DNA from 2 places in the Kroppenstedtia sanguinis genome. Region 1 is predicted to be linked to the other one. Evidence: riboswitches for the same ligand, from Rfam matches in the RefSeq annotation. Region 1 holds a riboswitch; the other holds the start of a gene.
What was found. Region 1 has a riboswitch for FMN ahead of ribD (bifunctional diaminohydroxyphosphoribosylaminopyrimidine deaminase/5-amino-6-(5-phosphoribosylamino)uracil reductase RibD). Riboswitches for the same ligand answer to the same signal wherever they lie in the genome.
Positions count from the first base shown of each region.

Region 1 (6,279 bases):
GAGTACTCCTCCCTTTTTGGCAATCAAGGGAAAGATATGGCCGGGGCGGCGAAAATCACCTGCCCCTGCCTCTGGATGGATCAAAGCCTTTACTGTCGCTGAACGTTCATGGGCGGAGATTCCTGTGGTATTGGAAACATGGTCGACAGAAACAGTGAAAGCCGTACCGTAGGTATCTGTGTTCCGGCGAACCATTAAGGGAAGATCCAACTCCCGAGCCCTATCCTCTGTGATCGGGGCGCAGACCAGTCCCCTGCCGTGGGTGATCATAAAATTGATCACCTCGGGAGTCGCCTTTTCGGCAAGGGCCATAAAATCCCCTTCATTCTCCCGATCTTCGTCATCAACCACGATGATGACTCCCCCCTGCATCAACTCATAAATGGCATCTTCGATCAGATCAAAATCGCGCATCTGCCTCCGCCTCCTGCCATTTTGCCCTTGCAGACGCCTCATTTGTCGTGGCCCATTTGGCTGCATATTTACCAATCATGTCACACTCGATATTTACGGAATCTCCCGCCCTCGCCTCTTTTAATTGGGTCGACCGCAAAGTGTGGGGAATAATGGAGACCGTAAAAGCTTCCGGTTCCACCGTCACAATCGTCAAACTGATTCCGTTAACTGCCACTGACCCTTGATCCACCATCCACTGGGTCAACTCAGGGGGAACCCCGATCCGAAACAGCACCGCATTTTCCCGGGAAGTGCAAAGAAGAATGCGTCCCATTCCGTCCACATGTCCTTGTACAAAATGGCCTCCCAACCGGTCCCCCACCCGCAATGCCCGCTCCAAATTGACCGGACTGCCGAGGGCGAGATGATTCAGGTTGGACCGATTCATCGTCTCCGGCATCACATCGGTCCAAAACTGATGAGAATCAAAACCGACCACCGTCAGACAGACACCGTTCACAGCGATACTGTCCCCTACCCGAACTCCCTCCAACACCTGTTTACAGGAGATAGTCAGGCGCATCCCCTCCCCCCTACGATCCAAGGAGCCAATGCGGCCCACCTCTTCCACCAACCCGGCAAACATAAAGCATCCCTTCCTTTCCATCAAGGCTTGCGGGGAATTCCAGTGACACAAATATCCTGGCCAAAGAGATCCACAGATACATCTTCCAGTGAGAGAGCTTCTTTCATTTGCGCCACCGGTGCCCCCTCGACAGCAGTCAGGCTGTCTCGGCCCCCTAAAATCTTGGGTGCAATGAAAAACATCACCCGGTTTACCCACCCTTCTCGCAACAGCGATGCGTTTAATTCCCCACCGCTCTCCGTCAGTACTGAGACGATCCCTTCTTGACCTAAACGGCGAAAAACCGATGCCAGCTTCACCTGCGAGCCCGCCCCTGTTCGAAATACACGTATCCCCTGAGCTGTCAAGGCCGCTTCTCGTCCGGGATCCGCCTCGTCGGTACAAAACACCCAAGTAAAAGCAGACTTCACCTCTGCCAACGGACTGTTCAAGGGAATGCGGAGCTGGCTGTCCACCACGACCCGCAGGGGATTTTTACCGCCTCCCGGCAACCGGACCGTCAGCTGCGGCCGATCGTGCCAAGCGGTCCCGGAGCCGATCAGAACCGCATCATGTTGATGACGCAGCCGATGCACCTCTTCCCTGGATGCTTCCCCTGTCACCCAACGGCTGTCTCCGGCAGAGGTGGCCGTCTTTCCGTCGAGGGTGACGGCTGCTTTCAAGGTGACGAAGGGAAATCCTGTGCGACGATGGTGAAAATAGGCCTCATTCAATCGGATGCATCGATCCGCAAGCACCTCGGTCTTTACCGACAAACCGGCTTCCCGGAGCCGTTGCACACCTCTTCCCGACACCAACGGGTCTGGATCGGTGCTTCCCACTACCACCTGTCTCACTCCCGAGGCGATTAATCGCTCGGTGCAGGGGGGAGTCCGCCCCTCATGATTACATGGTTCAAGAGTGACATAAAGAGTGCTCCCCTCCGCCGCCTTCCCTGCTTGTTCCAGGGCATGCACCTCCGCATGAGGGGTCCCCGCTTTCAAATGGGCCCCGGCGCCCAACAATTGGCCGTCCTTCACCACCACAGCTCCCACAAGGGGATTGGGAGACGTCTGTCCACGGGTCGCCTCCGCCAAGCGAAGTGCCAACTCCATCCACCGTTCCTCTTCTGTCCAATTCATGCTCAAGGAGACTCCCCCCTGAAGTCAAATAAAAAAAGCCCTTTCCATCAGGGCTTTTTGAAAACAGGGAAACAGGATATGAAAACACCGGAATACCCTCGGTTTCAACTTAAAAACCGATTTTTTGCAGGCAGCGGCCACAGCAAAACATCACCACTGCCACAATAGGCACCCGTGTTCCCCTTCATCCTTCTCCCATCCAGACTTTAACTGTCGGCCCCGGAGTTTCACCGGATCCACCGCAATCGCGGGTCACGGACTGAGGAGGGAGACCCCTCCATCACCGTCGGTCGGGAATTTCACCCCGCCCCGAAGGATGTAAAACAGCATTCAATTGAGTGATGCGTTTACAGTATAGCATACCCAATCCAGTATGGCGATATCACATCATGGAGTTAAGGGATCGCGATTCCCTTTCGGAAGCGAAGAAGCTTGGTTTCCCTTCCAGGGCAGACCCACTTGCATACAAAGATAACAGATCACAGAAAAGAAGAGACAGATCAAAGTCGCATGGACGAGAGCCACCATCAATTCCAGCTTGGTCAAAACGATTGCACCGCCGGTCAACACTTGAAGAAAGGTCAAAATAACAGACCAGCGTGCCCCCCGGTTTAAATCCTTCCGCTGGGGATATTTTTTCCTGACCACCCACCATAACCAAATCGTAAACAGGAACAACAGACCGGCAAACAGGCGGTGAGTCAATTGTACTCCCACTTGACTGAACAGATCCGGTACCCAGCTATTTCCGCACAAAGGCCAGTCGGCACAACCCAAACTGGAACCTGTATGCCGGACATAGGCACCGGTATAGACGACCACATAGGTATAAACGGCCAAGCCCCATATTCCATATTTCAACCCTGGGGACACAGACGAAGCACTGCTACTTCGGGAAGATCCCTGACGATTTATCCGGGTCAGAACCAACGCCAGCAGGAGTATACTGGCAAAGGACAAGAGGGAAATGCCGAAGTGAAGAGCCAACACAGCATCTGACTGTCCCCAAATCACTGCTGCCGCTCCGAGCAGACCCTGCAAAAGGATAAAAAACACACTGTTAAATGCTAAGAACTTGACAGTAAAGTTTTTTTTGTACAAAATCCAAGCTCCGACTGAGGCTACCACAACGATCAAACCGACCAGTCCAGAAACAATCCGGTGACTATATTCAATCCACAACTCCAGAGTATGGTAGCTGGGTAAAATTTCGCCGTGACAGAAGGGCCAGGTGTTCCCACATCCGTCTTCGGAACCGGTCTTGGTTACCAATGCCCCCATCAAGACAATCAGCAAAGTTCCCGCCGCTCCCAGAATAGACATTCCCCGAATCGATCGATTCATTGGGAGTACCTCCTCTCTCTGTATACCTTTTGACATCCATCATTCTACCACACTCCCGGTATTTCTATAGCTTCGAGCCGTTAACAGGCACAAATTCTCCATACTTCAAAAACCCCCTTCCGAATGGAAGAGGGCAGGTTTCATTGCAAATATTTATGGGGATTTACATAGTTACCGGGGCGTCCTTCATGCACTTCAAAATGAAGATGAGGACCTGTGGAACGTCCGTTGTTTCCGATCGAGGCGATCCGTTGTCCCTTTTTCACCACACTCCCCACAGACACCTTGGATTGCCAGGAATACATGTGGGCGTAGAGACTGAAAATACCGCCACCATGATCGATCATGATATAGTAACCATAACCGCAACTGCAACTTTGAGCACGGATCACCCGTCCGTTAGCAGCCGCATAAATTGGGGAGCCTTGACCGTTTGCAAAATCGATCCCTGTATGGAACTCACTTCCGCGATATCCATAACCGGATGAGATATGACCTCCTGCCGGACGACTCAGAGGACCCTGAAAAGAAAAAGAGCCCGCCTTCAAGTGCTCCAAATTCAATTCAGACAGTTCCTTCCGGTAATCCCCCTCTTCATGCTTCAGAGAACTCAGTTTATCTTGGTTCTTCTCCATCAAGGCTACCATTTTATCATACTCTTTTTTCGCTTCTTGTGCTTTTTTCTCTACTTTTTTCCTGGACTCTTTCACCTCTTTGTCCGCTTTCTCCGCCTTTTCCTTTCGATCGTAATACTTTTTCACTTCTCCGTAATTCTGTTTGAGGATCAGGCGGAGAATTTCATATCTGGCCAAGAATTCCCCGAAAGATTTCGACTCCAGTAGAACCTGCATCTGATTGGTTCCACTGTGGACATACATGGAACGGACACTCGTTTTATATTTATCATCATATTTGTCCAGTTCCTTTTCGGCTTTCTTCAAAATCTTCTCTTTCTTTCTCTCCTCTGTCTTCGCTTTCTCCAGTTCCTGCTCCAGGGAGCTCAAATCCTTTTTGTAGTCATCAATTTCTTTTTTCAGTTCTGCAATCTCTTTTTCTTTTTGAGTTTGGCTTTTCTCGACATCATCCAACTTCTTTTCCAACTCGGACTTCTTGTCTGCATGAACAAGATTCGTCGGCCAAATGGAGAAGGCTAGACCCAAAGATGTCACCACAACGACTGCTGTCCTCTTCCACCCACCTTCGCCGATCATCCTCAAAACAGGGATCACCCTTTCCACCATATAAATCCGGTGTTTTTATTCAAACGCCAGACATCCTGCAGATGTTTTCCAAAGGGAAACCCATCTTCCTATAAATCAGATCCATTTCAAAAAATAGTATACTAATGCTCCTGATCCTGTTCAATATGAAAGAGATGAGATTTGCTAAAAAGCCTCCTGATGCAGGAGGCAAATAGTTCATAGATCCTATTGTGGTCATCCCAATGGCATCAACGATACTCCAGTTTCCCCATTCTTCCGGGAATCTGGTCATTTCGAATCAGATCCTCCAACGTCTCCCGACGCACCACTTCCAAAGCTTCCCCTTCCCGGACAAAAACCACCGCTGGGCGACGGAGCCGGTTGTAGTTATTCGCCATCGAATAATTGTAAGCCCCGGTACAACTCACGGCCAGCAGGTCACCAGTTTTTACTGAAGGCAAGGGAACATCCCAAATCAACATATCCCCAGATTCGCAAAGCTTTCCCGCAATCGATACTGTCTCGGTGGGCTCTTCTTCTGCCCGATTGGCCAAGGAAGCCTCATAGGAAGCATGATACAGCGCCGGGCGGGGGTTGTCATTCATTCCTCCATCCACAGCGACATACTTGCGTAGACCAGGAATCTCCTTCACCGTGCCCACTCGATATAAAGTGGTGCCAGCCTCTCCCACAATGCTTCGTCCAGGTTCCAACCAGATTTGTGGAAGATCCTCATTGGCAAATCCCTTGCGCACCTCTTCAGCAATAGCTGCAATATAGTGATCTACCGGCATTGGATGATCCTTTTCGTTATACCCGATCCCAAATCCACCGCCCAAATTGAGGATCCTCGTCCGAAATCCCAGGGCTTGTCGGCACTCAGCAGCCAGTGCAGCCATTTTCCTAACCGCCAAGCGAAATCCATCAGATTCAAAAATCTGGGAACCAATATGGCAATGGAACCCTTCTGGCTCCAATCCTTCCGCTGTTAAACATTGTTTTAGGGCTTCGTGAACCTGGCCGCTTTCCAAATCGAAACCGAACTTGGAGTCTTCCTGCCCAGTTTGGATATAGTGATGGGTATGAGCTTCCACTCCGGGAGTGGTTCGCAAGATTACCTTCGCCCGGCGCCCCCGATCCTGGGCCAGCTGATTCAGCAACGTCAGCTCCGTAAAATTATCAACCACAAACCGGCCAATCCCTGCATCCAGTGCCATCACAAGTTCATCTAACGTTTTATTGTTACCGTGGAAATAGATTCGCTCTGGAGGAAAGCCCGCCTGTAATGCAGTATAAAGTTCTCCGTCAGAAACCACATCTAAATAAAGGCCCTCTTCTGCCACTAATCGGCACATCGCCAATGTACTGAAGGCCTTGCTGGCATAGGCCACCCGATAGGAAAGTCCCGTCCTTTCAAAAGCTTCCACAAAGGAGCGGACCTGTCGTCGGATCATCATTTCATCCATTACATACAGGGGCGTGCCAAAACGGTGGGATAATTCCACCGTATCACATCCCCCGATCTCTAAATGTCCTTGTTCATTGATGCGACTAGTTCCACGCAGTTTCA
Region 1 covers NZ_JBNPXF010000010.1:85,511-91,789, reverse strand. The annotation lists gene JOD24_RS08220 (bifunctional 3,4-dihydroxy-2-butanone-4-phosphate synthase/GTP cyclohydrolase II) at 1-414, opposite strand, end outside; gene JOD24_RS08215 (riboflavin synthase) at 401-1,042, opposite strand; gene ribD (bifunctional diaminohydroxyphosphoribosylaminopyrimidine deaminase/5-amino-6-(5-phosphoribosylamino)uracil reductase RibD) at 1,063-2,163, opposite strand; FMN riboswitch at 2,347-2,484, opposite strand; gene JOD24_RS08205 (COX15/CtaA family protein) at 2,551-3,507, opposite strand; gene JOD24_RS08200 (murein hydrolase activator EnvC family protein) at 3,648-4,718, opposite strand; gene lysA (diaminopimelate decarboxylase) at 4,958-6,279, opposite strand, start outside.

Region 2 (6,279 bases), on a different contig from region 1:
GCTGATGCGTATTATTTATACTTTAATCCTTTTTTCCGCATGGTCTTTTCTGGCTTATCTTTATGTGGATTATTCCCTCGGTTCTCCCAAGCGGTCCGAGCCTGTCCAATTGGAAATCGGATCCGGGACTTCTACGACGGCAATCGGCCGGATGTTAAAGGAACAGGGTTTGATCCGAAACGATTGGTTTTTCAGTACATATGCGTGGCTGACAGGTAAATCCAAAGGGTTGCAAGCGGGGGTTTACCAGATCCCCCCTGAGGTGGATGTCAACGGAATTTTTGATATCATCACCAATGGACGCCAAAATACAGTCGCGGTCACCATTCCAGAAGGTTACACAATCGAGCAGATTGGCGAAAAGCTGGAACAAAAAACTAAATTTTCCAAAGAAGAGTTTATCCAGGCGGTGGAAGAAGGAGAATTTAACCAAGATTTTCTCCAGAAAGTTCCCAAGGATTCCCAACGACGCTATCGATTAGAAGGATATCTTTATCCCAGCACTTACAACATCCCCAAAACCGCCAAACCAGAGGACGTGGTGCAAATGATGCTGGGCCAATTCAACAATAAGATGAAGGAACACGGGGTGATGGAACAACTGCAGAATAAAAACCTGACCTTGGACAAATGGGTGACGATCGCTTCGATTGTGGAACGGGAAGGACAAGCCAAACAGGAATTCCCGAAAATTGCAGGCGTGATTTATAATCGCCTAAACAAAAATATGCGGCTTCAGGTGGATGCCACAATCCAATATGCCCGTGGTTCCCAAAAGGCTCGCCTTTCTTACGATGATCTGAAACTGGACAGTGTTTATAACACCTATAAGATTGAGGGTCTCCCTCCAGGAGCCATCTCCAATCCGGGTGAAAAAGCGCTTCTCGCTGCCCTGAATCCAGACAAACACGCGTACCTTTATTATGTGACCAAAAAGGATGGTACGGGAGAACATTATTTTGCCGAAACCTTTGAACAGCATCAACGCTATATTAAACAAAGCAAACAGACGCAAAACAGCTCAAACTAAGTGAAAAATAAAATAGTTACAGGGAGAAATGGTTTTTTCTACTTTTGTATCAAAGGGATGGGAGTCCCAAGGACTCCAACGGTCTGGATGGGGGAGGGGCCCGTGATCGACTTTCTCGTTCATTGGGCCGATTGTTCAGATAGTGAGGTTATGGTAAGGTAAGGGCGAAAACACATCAGGAGAGGAAGCAACCCCCATGAAATGGTTAGTGCGTCTATTCTTTACCTTCCTGATGGTGGGGTTATTTTCCGCCTTGGGATATTGGTATGTGGAGCATAGCTTGTCTCCCACCTCCGTGAAGCGAGTGGTAGAGGTGGAAGTGAAGTCCGGTGACTCGATTGTCGATGTGGGCCGGGAATTGGAACGACAAGAATTGATCAAGAATGACTTCCTATTTGTCGCATATGCTTTTCTCCAAGGAAGAACGAAGGATCTGAAGGCCGGGGTGTATGAAGTTCCTCCAGATTCGGGAACTCCAGAACTCTTAAATATTTTTACTGACGGCTCACAAAATGTGATGCGCCTGACCGTTCCTGAAGGATTTACGGCGGAGAAGATCGCCGCCAAGTTGGATAAAAAGGGACTGGACGGGGAGGGATTTCTCAAGGCCGTAAACCGTAAAGAGAATTATCCCGACTCTTTTGTAAAGGATATTCCCACGGATCCGAAGCGGCGTTATCAGCTGGAGGGGTATCTGTATCCCACCACTTACAACCTGCCTAAAGGAGCTGACTCCAAGCATCTGGTGCAGAAAATGCTTCAACAGTTTGAGCGGAATATGGAGCGGGAAGGGATTCAGTCGAAGCTGAAAGAGAAAAACCTAACGATGGAAGAGTGGGTAACCATTGCCTCCATCATCGAACGGGAAGGAAGAGTGGAGGAAGAGTTCCCCCGGATTGCCGGGGTGATCTACAATCGCTTGAAAGTGAACAAAAAATTGCAGGTGGACGCTACAGTCCAGTATGCTTTGGGCGAGCAGAAAGCTCGGTTGCTGTACAAGGACCTGAAAGTCAAAAGTCCGTATAATACCTACCAGATCAAAGGATTGCCACCGGGACCCATCTCCAACCCAGGACCCAAAGCGCTCCGTGCCGCATTGGAACCGGAAGAACATTCCTATTCCTATTATGTAACACGCAAGGATGGCTCCGGTCTTCATTATTTTTCTCGTACGGAAAAGGAACATTTGCAGAACATCGAGCGAAGTAAAAAAGAAGCCACTCAAGGGGAACAACCCCAATGAGCCCAAACCCCGCCGATTCCGAAAGGCGGGGTTTTTACTTAGGGGGTAGTGTCCTTCCGACTCTCTCGCTCTCCTCAAATCCGTCTTCAATTTACGGTATACACGACGGAAGAGTTGCCCAAGCTGGATGTTGGAAGGGGCGGATGGTGATGCGAAGTGGAGCAGGAGAATCGAAGCGATGGAAAGCCTGGCTGATTTCAGGAGCGTTGACTCTGGCCTTTTCCGGAATTCTATTACGACTCTACTGGATTCAGATGGTGGCGGTGCATTCATTTTCAGGAGAAGAGGCGGACTTGATCGCCCAGGCGGAAGCTCAACAGAGTCGGATGTATGTGGCGGATAGCGGCCGGGGGCCGATCTTGGATCGCCAGGGAAAATCTTTGACCGGAGAGAAAGCTTGGAGATTGGTTGTCTTTCCACTGTCAGAGAGCCAATGGAGCGCCTATACAGACCCGTTAAAGCAGGTGGCAGATCTCATCGGATATTCTTTTAGTGAATTTCGGGAACAGGTGGAGAATCTAGACCAACCTCGTGCCCTTCCCGACAAGAAAGGAGAGGGGCCAACTCTTACCGAAGAACAGGCCCAAGCGATCCGACAGCTGGATATTCCGGGAGTTTACGCCCTTCAGGGGGATCATCGCTATGATGGGGGGCGATTGGCTCAACAGCTGATCGGCCGGGTGGAACGGAATCCCTTTCTGGTGCGGGAGAAATATCCGGAGGAATGGGATGCTGGACACTATTCATCCCATTCCCGGATCGGGGTGACCGGCTTGGAGGCTGCTTTTGAGCCTTTTTTGCACGGAGGGGCGCAACAGTGGCTTACCTACACCACTGACGGCCGGGGGCAACCCTTAAACGGCCTCAATATGACGACGGCGGAAAGCGGGGATGCGATTCCCTATCGTATTCAATCCACCATGGATCGAAGAGCCCAGCAGGTGGCGGAAAAGGCTCTGGATGAAGCGGGGGTAACGGATGGAGCTGTGGTTGTGCAGGAGATAGCCACCGGAGATGTTCTGGCAATGGCTAGCAAACCGGACATGGATACTGCTCGCAAAGGGGAGAACCCCTGGGACAACCGGGCACTGATGGAGACGACGCCAGGCTCTATCTTCAAGACCGTCGTTGCAGTGGCGGCTCTGGACAGCGGCAAAGTGAAACCTACCGAAACATTTACCTGCAAAGGGCATCTCGGCCGCTACGGGATGAAGGATTCCAAGGAAGGAGGACACGGACGCCAAACCTTATCCCAAGCCTACGCCAATTCCTGTAATGTCGTTTTCTCCAAGGTGGCGGAACGGCTGGGAGGGAAAATGATTGAGGAGTATGCCCGTCGCATGGGATTGGGGCAACGGATTCTCTGGTCTGGAAAAGTGTTCAAGGAAGATGGCTTTCGTCAGTTGAGCGGAGAACAGACCGGGATGATTTTCTCCGAGAAGACTGCCCATAAAGATCTCGGGGCCGTGGTGCAGACCGCCATCGGGCAGCGGGATGTGCGAATGACCCCCCTTCAGGCGACCAATATGGTGACGACCTTGTTTCATGAGGGGAAAACAATGAACCCGCGGGTGGTGCGTGAGATTCAATATCATGACGGGAAACCCTACTTTCGTTTCTCCCTCCATGCACTCAAAACGGATCGCAAAATCTCTCCCGAAGCACTCCGAGCCGTGCGGGAGATGATGCGGGGAACTGTCCTTCAGGGAACCGCTTCCGACCTAAAGGGGGCGACGGTATCCATGGGAGCGAAGACAGGAACGGCTCAGTTGGGTTTGAATAAGGATCGATACAACAAGTGGATGGTGGGATACAGCTCCTATGAAAAACCCCGCTATGCCGTAGCTGTGCTGATTCGTTCTGTCAAAAACGGGAATGACCGACGAGCACACCAGGTGTTCCGCCAGGTGATGGAAGGCTTGGCTGAGGAATTGGAAGGAAAAAAGAAGGGGTGAATTTGACCTTCTCACCCTAACTGGTTTAGAATGTATGGTAATCGAATATGGTTGATCCTTCGGGGCAGGGTGAAATTCCCGACCGACGGTGATGGCACTGCTCTGTGCCTCAGTCCGTGACCCGCGCGAGCGGTGGACCCGGTGCAACTCCGGGACCGACAGTATAGTCTGGATGGGAGAAGGATGATGACGTGTACATGGATCCGGTGGTCCGAAAGGGAGGAACTCCCTTTTCTTAGGTCTGCCTGATTTTCCTAACCCGAAGAACGTAGTCACTGCGCTCTTTGGGTTTTTTATTTGTTGTACCGTCGTCATCAGAAAAAGGAGTGTCGGTCTGATGACGGGGAAATTGTCGACTCGGAAGTTAACTATGATCTCTTTGTTGTCTGGATTTGCCTTTTTAATCCAATACTTAAATTTCCCGATTCCCCCCTTTCCCGCTTTTCTCAAAGTGGACTTCAGTGAACTCCCAGCCTTAATGGCGGGCCTGATGTTGGGTCCCTGGGCGGGAGTGACAGTGGAATTTGTAAAAAACCTCCTCCATTTTGCTTTTACCGGGAGTGAATCAGGGGTGCCTATCGGCCAGATGGCCAACTTTCTGACCGGAAGTCTGTTCGTGCTGATCACCGTGTGGACGGCCCGGAAAATCCGCGACACCAAGGGCTTGGTCATCGGTCTGGCTATCGCCGCTCCAGTGACGGCCATTCTAATGAGCCTCGCCAACTACTGGGTGATCTTGCCGGCCTACGCTTTTCTGATCAACTGGACCGTGGAAGGGCCGGAGAAGACGGCATTAGTGTTGTATGCCATCGGACCCTTCAATCTGTTGAAGGGTCTGATCGTGGCCTTGGTGTTCGTTCCCTTATACCGGCGAATTCAACCGCGGTTGGCAGGGTGAAACTCAGCATTTCCCATGCATAAAAACCCCCCTCCGAAGCCGGAAAACGACCCGGTTGGGAGGGGATTTTACATTTGAGCTTCATGATCGGTGGAGGTGTGGTCTGATCTCTTACTGTTTTCGTTCCAGAATGTAAAAAGTGTGGGGATAGGGGTTTTGTTGATCTACAACCCCTTCCCTTTGCTCGATGATCCTGAACTCCTTCGGGTCCCATTCGGGGAAGAAGGTGTCCCCTTCCGTTTCTAGGTCGATCTTTGTGATGTAGAGACGATCGGCGAGGGGAAAGAACTGTTCATACAGTTGAGCCCCGCCGATGATAAACAGATCCCCCAGCTGAGTGACTTCCTGTGGATGGTGGATCACTTCTACTCCTGCAGGAGCGCGGAAGTGGGGGTTTTCCGTTAGAATGACATTTCGCCGACGGGGCAGAGGTTTTCCGATGGATTCATAGGTTTTGCGCCCCATGACTACGGTATGTCCGGTGGTGGTCTCTTTAAAATGCTTCAAGTCATTAGGAAGGTGCCAAGGCATCTGTCCGTTTCGGCCGATGACGCGGTGATTGGCATAGGCAACGATGAGCCGAATCATACGGAAACCTTCCCTTTAATCGGGGGATGGGACTGGTATCCCTCGATCTGGATATCTTCATAAGTAAAATCAAAGATGGAAGTGACATCTGGGTTTAACTTCAGGGTGGGCAGGGGCAGTGGTTGGCGAGTGAGTTGCTCCTTCACTTGCTCCAGATGGTTCAAATAGAGATGGGCATCTCCCAGCGTATGGATAAACTCTCCCGGTTTCAACCCCGACACATGGGCGATCATATGGGTCAACAGCGCGTAGCTGGCAATATTGAAGGGGATTCCCAAAAAGGTGTCGCCGCTTCGCTGATACAATTGGCAAGAGAGAGTTTCGTCCTTCACATAAAACTGAAACAGGCAGTGACAAGGAGGGAGGGCCATCTCTTCCAATTCCGTTGGGTTCCAGGCACTGACAATCAGGCGACGGGAGTCGGGGTTTTTCTTGATTTCATCTACAACCCATTGAATTTGATCCACCGTTTTTCCATCAGCTCCGCTGAAGGAACGCCACTGTTTTCCATAGACGGGTCCCAAGTCCCCGTTTTCGTCGGCCCATTCATTCCAGATCCGGACTT
Region 2 covers NZ_JBNPXF010000001.1:120,438-126,716, forward strand. The annotation lists gene mltG (endolytic transglycosylase MltG) at 1-1,030, shown strand, start outside; gene mltG (endolytic transglycosylase MltG) at 1,227-2,273, shown strand; gene JOD24_RS00600 (peptidoglycan D,D-transpeptidase FtsI family protein) at 2,423-4,228, shown strand; FMN riboswitch at 4,280-4,416, shown strand; gene JOD24_RS00605 (ECF transporter S component) at 4,566-5,126, shown strand; gene JOD24_RS00610 (dihydrofolate reductase) at 5,238-5,714, opposite strand; gene JOD24_RS00615 (thymidylate synthase) at 5,711-6,279, opposite strand, start outside.
Region 2: linked by a shared signal. The riboswitch ahead of JOD24_RS00605 (ECF transporter S component) and the one ahead of ribD (bifunctional diaminohydroxyphosphoribosylaminopyrimidine deaminase/5-amino-6-(5-phosphoribosylamino)uracil reductase RibD) in region 1 are both predicted to bind FMN.